One region of the Paenibacillus sp. PastF-3 genome, then DNA from elsewhere that is predicted to be linked to it. Evidence: predicted binding sites of a transcription regulator. Region 1 holds the regulator's gene; the other holds the start of a gene.

Region 1 (3,416 bases):
AGGCAAAGTCGGCTGTCTTTTCCCTTGAGCTACGACGGTTGGGGATTGTTGTACAGATCCTACGTACTCCGTCTTCTGCAGATATGGATGATTCCGGAAGTATTTCTTCGATGGAAGCTATGCTGCTCGGGATTGCCCTCTCTCTAGATGCTTTTGGAGCTGGACTTGGCGCAGCATTGCTGGGGTTCAATCCGATATGGACATCACTTACAATTGCTCTGTTTAGTGGTACATTTCTATTGCTGGGCATGAAGACTGGATTAAGATTCGCCGGGAACTACTGGATGAAGCATGCTGCTGCACTACCCGCGTTATTATTAATTACAATGGGAATACTGAAGCTATTATGAGGTGAGTACATGATTATTGGCTTAACCGGAGGCATTGCATCCGGAAAAAGCACGGTGTCTGCACTGCTTGTGAGCAAGGGAGCGAGGCTGGTTGACGCGGATGTGATCGCCAGAGAAGTTATGCTCCCCGGTCATGAGGTGCTGGCTGCGGCTGTGAAACAATTCGGAAGCGAGATCCTCTCTCCGGATGGCACCCTGAATAGGGGCAAGCTGGGGGACATTGTATTTCAAGACCCAGCGGCCCTGCAAGCCCTGAACAATCTGACGCATCCCGCAATCCGGCGGGAAATTAAAGAACGTATGAACAGCCTGGAAGTAGAAGATCCAAAGAAGTTAACAATTGTGGATATCCCTCTTCTTTTCGAATCAGGACTCGAGAACTTGTTCCATGAAATACTAGTGGTATACGTACCTCGTGAAGTGCAAATCGCTCGATTAATGGAACGTAACGGACTTTCTTTAGAACAAGCAGAAGCACGCTTAAATGCACAGATGGATATTGAAGCAAAGCGTAACAAAGCGGACTATATCATTGACAACAGTGGCGAACTTGCGCACACTGAGCAACAGGTTTCTGTTCTTTGGGACAGGCTGGGCTTATCATGAAATGGTTACGTAAAAAAAGAGTCCTTCTTCTATTATTCATTGGTTTTACTGCGATATTGTTTCTGAGTACGAACTGGATGTCCTGGTTTTATCCGATCCATTATAAAGATGAGATCCGTAAGCACAGCATTACGTACGATATAGACCCATTTCTAGTGGCTTCGATTATCCGAGTGGAAACGAACTTCAAAACTGGACGAGAATCCAAAAAGGGTGCTATAGGCTTAATGCAGCTTATGCCGGATACTGCCAAATGGGCCCTTGAAAAGGCCAAGCTTCCTGATGTTTCTATGGAGGAGCTTAAGCATGAACCATCGGCAAATATTGAACTAGGTACCTGGTACCTTTCAACATTATCCCGTCAATTCGAAGGTAAACGTACGGCAGTTATCGCTGCCTATAATGCTGGACCGGGTAAAGTTCAAAAATGGCTGGATGAAGGGATATGGGATGGAACGGATGCTACGATTAAGGATATTCCGTTTGGTGAAACCCGCCATTATGTTCAGCGCGTCAACTATTACTATGATCAGTACACGGATATTTACAACGAATTCTAAAACCGTGTTATGTATAAAAAGAAGCATTAAACGACCTGCGGGTCGTTTAATACTTCTTCAGTAAGCTTATGTGGACAGGTTATTTGAATTGACCTGCCAATTGTTGTTCTGCCAGGGTTACAAGACGTTTAGTGATGTAACCACCGATCGAACCATTTTCATAAGAAGTTTTATTGCCATTGTAACCATCTGGGGAAAGCGTGATTCCGAGTTCTTGGGCAACTTCATATTTAAGTTGTTCCAAAGCACCGCGGGAATTTGGAGCTACAAGGTTATTGGAGCTGTTGTTTTGGCTCATTGCTGTTCACCTCCTCTGTTGGTAACTGTATTATGTGCCGTACTTGCCATAATCATTACAATAAAAAAACGGTGATTTCTGGAAAAAATGAAATAGCCCTTTAAAAGCCGGATGTTTAACATACCGGGACTAAAAACATTATGTAATAGGAAGTGATGAAGCTTATGAAATGCCCTTACTGCGATCACACAAATACTAAAGTGCTCGACTCGCGACCAGCGAATGAGAATAAGTCAATCCGCCGCAGGCGTGAATGTGAGCGTTGCAGCAAACGGTTTACAACCTTTGAAATGATCGAGGAAACACCGTTAATCGTGATCAAAAAAGACGGCAGCCGTGAGGAATTCAGCCGTGATAAAATTCTGCGTGGTTTAATCCGGGCTTGCGAGAAACGCCCCGTCTCTGTAGAACGTCTAGAGAAGATCGTCTCTGAGGTGGAGAAATCCCTACGCGGCATCGCCGTAGCTGAGGTAGAGAGCCAACAGATCGGTGAATTGGTTATGGAACAGCTCTATCCAGTAGATGAGGTCGCTTACGTTCGCTTTGCATCCGTATACCGCCAGTTCAAGGATATTAACATGTTTATGAAGGAACTGAAGGGTCTGCTATCTAAGAGCACCGGGGATCTGGACAGATTGTAGAGTTGTGGCTAGTCGAATGACTAAAAAAAGTGTTGACAGCGAAGGCGATTTTTTATATTATATAGGAGTCGCCTACGGCGCTTAGATTTGTCAGAATGACTTAAATACACCGAACTAAATTTTAGAATGTGTGATTTCATACATCTGAAAATTACGTTTGGGGCCATAGCTCAGCTGGGAGAGCGCATCGCTGGCAGCGATGAGGTCAGGGGTTCGATCCCCCTTGGCTCCACCAAACTTCATATGGACTCTTAGCTCAGTTGGTAGAGCAGTAGACTCTTAATCTATTTGTCCAGGGTTCGAGCCCCTGAGAGTCCATCCTAAAGAAACGGCAGAAATGCCGTTTTTTTTGTTGTTTAGGGACGGAGTGGCTTTTTATACTTTGGGTAGAAAAAACGTTCATTGTAAGGAGAGCCGTGCGGAAACATAGCTCCCGGTGCAAAAGCCGCTTTTATGGGAAGCGGCTTTCGCATGATCAGTCAAGAAATAGACCGTATTCCTTGGACAAGGGAGGTCTATTTTTTTTGCGCTGAAGTAAGATCCAGTGCTCTCTCCCGGTACATCGACGACCTCAAGACCAGGCAATGCTTCATCAAGTCAACAATAAACTCTAGTCGGGACGAGCGACTTAGGTTATCATGAAAGCGCAAACATATTTTCTGAGAAGTCATGAAAGCTACAATTTAGCTACAGAGCATAAAGGCAATCTGAACGGAGGATACGATGGAAAACTGGTTGGGTAAATCGTTAAAGCAGAAGCTGAGCTTGTTGATTATTATTTCGGTATTGGTACCGGTGTTGTCTCTGGGACTGTTCTCCTATTATATCGCTGAAAGCTTAACGGAGGAGAAAGCGAAAAGTTCAGGCATGAACACGCTTAGGCAAATTGGGGCCTATTTGGAAAATATGGTGAGCGATGTTGAGAATCTATCACTATTCCTCATCGGCCACCCGGATGTCC
Region 2 (3,416 bases), on a different contig from region 1:
TTTTGTAGATACAATGAATTATTGGGCAAAAGCAAGCATTGACGCACTAATTGCTAAGGGATTATTGACGGGTTATTCCGATGGAACATTCCGTCCAAATTCAGGTTTGACTCGTGCCGAAGCAATTAAAGTAATTGCAACTTACATGGGACTTGAAGGACAAGAAAGTAACTTTATAGATGTATCTCCAACTCATTGGGCGAATAAGTTTATTGGTGCAGCTGCTGGATCAGGTTTGATGAACGGATATAGTGACGGAAGATTCCGTCCAGATGAGAAGATTAGTCGTGGTGAATTAGCGGCACTAATCACTCGAGCCTTTAAGCTAACAGGTACTGGAAACACATCATTCAAAGATGTTACAAGAAATGCATGGTATTATGATTCCATTGATGCACTCGCATCCAATAATATTATTACAGGATACGCAGACAGTACATTTAAGCCTGAAAAAGATATTACTAGAGCAGAGTTTGCAGCAATTGTTTCCAGATTACTAGGAACTATTAATTAAAAGAAATTCAATTAAAAATGACAGAGTACTCGAGTAACCACGTTTACAGGAAGGGCCATCCCGAAAGGGATGGCCTTATAACTTGCCGTTACAGATAGTGCGATGAAATGAACCGTATCATAAGTAGGGCGAACCCTATCCATACAAAAAACGACTCATCCGTAGACAAGTCGCTTTTCAAGTTTTATTATTAATGGATTATTACTGTGTAATTGTCATCAGTCCTACCGCTTCACCTTATAAAACTCATGATACAGCTTCATCAGCGCCCTTTTCTCTATCCGCGAAACATAACTCCGCGAGATCCCCAACTCCTTGGCAATCTCCCGCTGCGTCCTCTCTTCCCCACCTGTATCCAATCCAAATCGCCCAACGACAACCTCTTTTTCCCGGTCATCCAGAATATCAAGATTACGATAAATCTTGCTCTTCTCGATCTTCAAATCAACTTCTTTAATGACATCATCAGCTTCGGAGCCAAGGATATCGATAAGTGTAATTTCATTACCTTCTTTGTCCGTCCCAATTGGATCATGCAGGGATACATCTTTACGAGTCTTCTTCAAGGATCTTAGGTGCATCAGAATTTCGTTTTCAATACAACGGGCAGCAAAAGTGGCCAGCTTTGTCCCTTTGTTCGGGCGATAGCTCTCGATGGCTTTAATCAAGCCGATGGTGCCGATGGAGATTAGATCCTCCATGTCTTCTCCGGTGTTATCGAATTTTTTTACTATATGGGCGACAAGTCTCAAATTGTGCTCGATAAGCAAATTTCGGGCTTTAGCATCCCCTTCAGCCATCATGCCTAAGTATTTGCTTTCCTCCTGCTCCGAGAGCGGCTGTGGAAATGCGTTGTTCCTTACGTAGGATACCAGCAACGTCAGTTCTTTGATTAGCAACGCGATCGTACTTAAGAATCCAGGCAACTTGGCGACACCTCCCGCACTTGTACAATGAAACCGATCTGTTAGCCTTACGGGTTCATGGTCATCTTATTGTATGTGGGTAGATGCCTAGAAGTGCATGTACGGGGGAAATTGTACAAACCCATTATTAGTCTCACCGCTTTAGCTTCATTAATGTTCTCCTCCACTTGCCACCCGATTAAGTCCATGTACTTTAACCTACAGCTATATGCAAAGATTCTCTAATATCAGAAGCATATTTCTCACCCGTGATAGATGTTCCACCGCCTGCAGTTCTGCTCAACGGAACGACGCTAATTAGTCATGATAAAAATGATGCAGCAAGATCCAGCATCAAAAACAGTACAACTGCCTTAATAAACTGCAATAACCTGCGAATCTCCGCGATTTCAATACTTTGATAGAACGTTTACTAGACTAATTCCCAACAAATAAGGGCTCTTTCCATGTTGACTTTTCAACATATAGTGATTAAAATAAACAACGCACACTAAATATAGTATGGATATGATTTTCCAGTATTTACAGCTTATCTATTCAATCTTTACATATTTAATGTAGGTTTAATATATACAGGGGGAGAGACTCCATGCTAGTCGCATACGATTCGAAAACAGGAAACGTCAAACGCTTCATTGGTAAGCTTAAGCTGCCAGCTGTGCAGATTGAAGAGCATATGACCATTGATGAGCCTTATGTGCTTATTACATATACCACCGGCTTTGGACAAATTCCAGAGAAGGTGTCTACTTTCTTAAAGAACAATTATTCCAATTTGAAGGGCATCGCCGCCAGCGGCAACAAGAACTGGGGCGAGCTGTTCGCGAATAGTGCAGACTTGATTGCAGATCGGTACAACGTGCCAGTTATTGGGAAATTTGAACTATCAGGCACATTTGGTGATGTAGAACGAATTAAACAGGAGGTGAGCCGAGTTGCGGCATATTGAATTAAACAACATGTTGATGAAGAGAGACGAAAGTGGCTTCTTTCAATTGGATAAAGACCTTGAGGCAGTAGCCGAATTTATGCGGGATGTAGAACGGCGTAGCCTGGTTTTTGCGAATACAAAGGCCAAGGTTGATTATATGTTTGAACAGGATTTCTATGAAAATTTTTACGAGCAGTACAGCGTGGCTGAAATTGAGGAAGTTTATCAAATTACCCATGCCTACAACTTCAGTTTTCCATCTTATATGGCAGCTTCAAAGTTCTATACGGATTACGCTGTAAAAACCAATGACCGTAAGCAATATCTGGAGCATTACCCGGACCGTGTGGCGGCAGTTGCCCTTCACCTAGGACGCGGGAACGCCGACACTGCCAGCATGCTAGCCCGTTCAATGATGGAGCAGCGCCTACAGCCGGCGACTCCGACCTTCTTGAATGCCGGCAAGAGCCGTCGCGGTGAGCTAGTGTCCTGCTTTCTTATTGAAATGGATGACTCGCTTAATTCGATCAACTATGTACTAAATACTTGCATGCAGCTGTCGAAGATCGGCGGTGGCGTGGCTGTCAACCTGTCCAAGCTTCGCTCCCGCGGGGAGACCATTAAAGGGGTTGAAGATGCAGCCAAAGGCATTATACCTGTACTCAAGCTGATGGAGGACGGCTTCTCCTATGCTGACCAGATGGGTCAACGTAAAGGCTCTGGAGCCGCTTACTACAACATTTTTGGCTGGGATGTTCTTGAATTTCTCGACAGTAAGAAGATCAATGCCGATGAAAAAACAAGACTCAAAACCCTGTCCATCGGCCTAATCATTCCGAATCGCTTCTATAAGCTGGCGAAGGATAATGAACCGCTCCATGTATTTGCCCCTTACAGTGTGTACAAAGCTTACGGCACGCATCTTGATGACATGGATTTGGATGAAATGTACGATAAGCTGCTAGCCGATCCACGTGTCAAAAAGAAAAAGGCCATGAGCGCACGGGATATGCTGACCAAAATCGCCATGATCCAACTGGAATCT

The links. The regulator NrdR, encoded in region 1, represses ribonucleotide reductase genes. The targets are predictions, from matches to a motif close to AACACNATATATNGTGTT.
Region 2: nrdI (class Ib ribonucleoside-diphosphate reductase assembly flavoprotein NrdI) is a predicted target of NrdR. The motif match lies at 1,927-1,944, and genes of this name have one in related genera.

Annotation. Positions count from the first base shown of each region.
Region 1 is NZ_JARXWM010000004.1:392,823-396,238, reverse strand. Features, by position in the region: gene M2444_RS11240 (MntP/YtaF family protein) at 1-350, shown strand, start outside; gene coaE (dephospho-CoA kinase) at 360-956, shown strand; gene M2444_RS11230 (lytic transglycosylase domain-containing protein) at 953-1,516, shown strand; gene M2444_RS11225 (alpha/beta-type small acid-soluble spore protein) at 1,596-1,814, opposite strand; gene nrdR (transcriptional regulator NrdR) at 1,979-2,455, shown strand; tRNA gene M2444_RS11215 (tRNA-Ala) at 2,615-2,690, shown strand; tRNA gene M2444_RS11210 (tRNA-Lys) at 2,701-2,773, shown strand; gene M2444_RS11205 (sensor histidine kinase) at 3,179-3,416, shown strand, end outside.
Region 2 is NZ_JARXWM010000007.1:362,716-366,131, forward strand. Features, by position in the region: gene M2444_RS16655 (amidase family protein) at 1-514, shown strand, start outside; gene sigK (RNA polymerase sporulation sigma factor SigK) at 739-1,440, opposite strand; gene nrdI (class Ib ribonucleoside-diphosphate reductase assembly flavoprotein NrdI) at 2,030-2,389, shown strand; gene nrdE (class 1b ribonucleoside-diphosphate reductase subunit alpha) at 2,376-3,416, shown strand, end outside.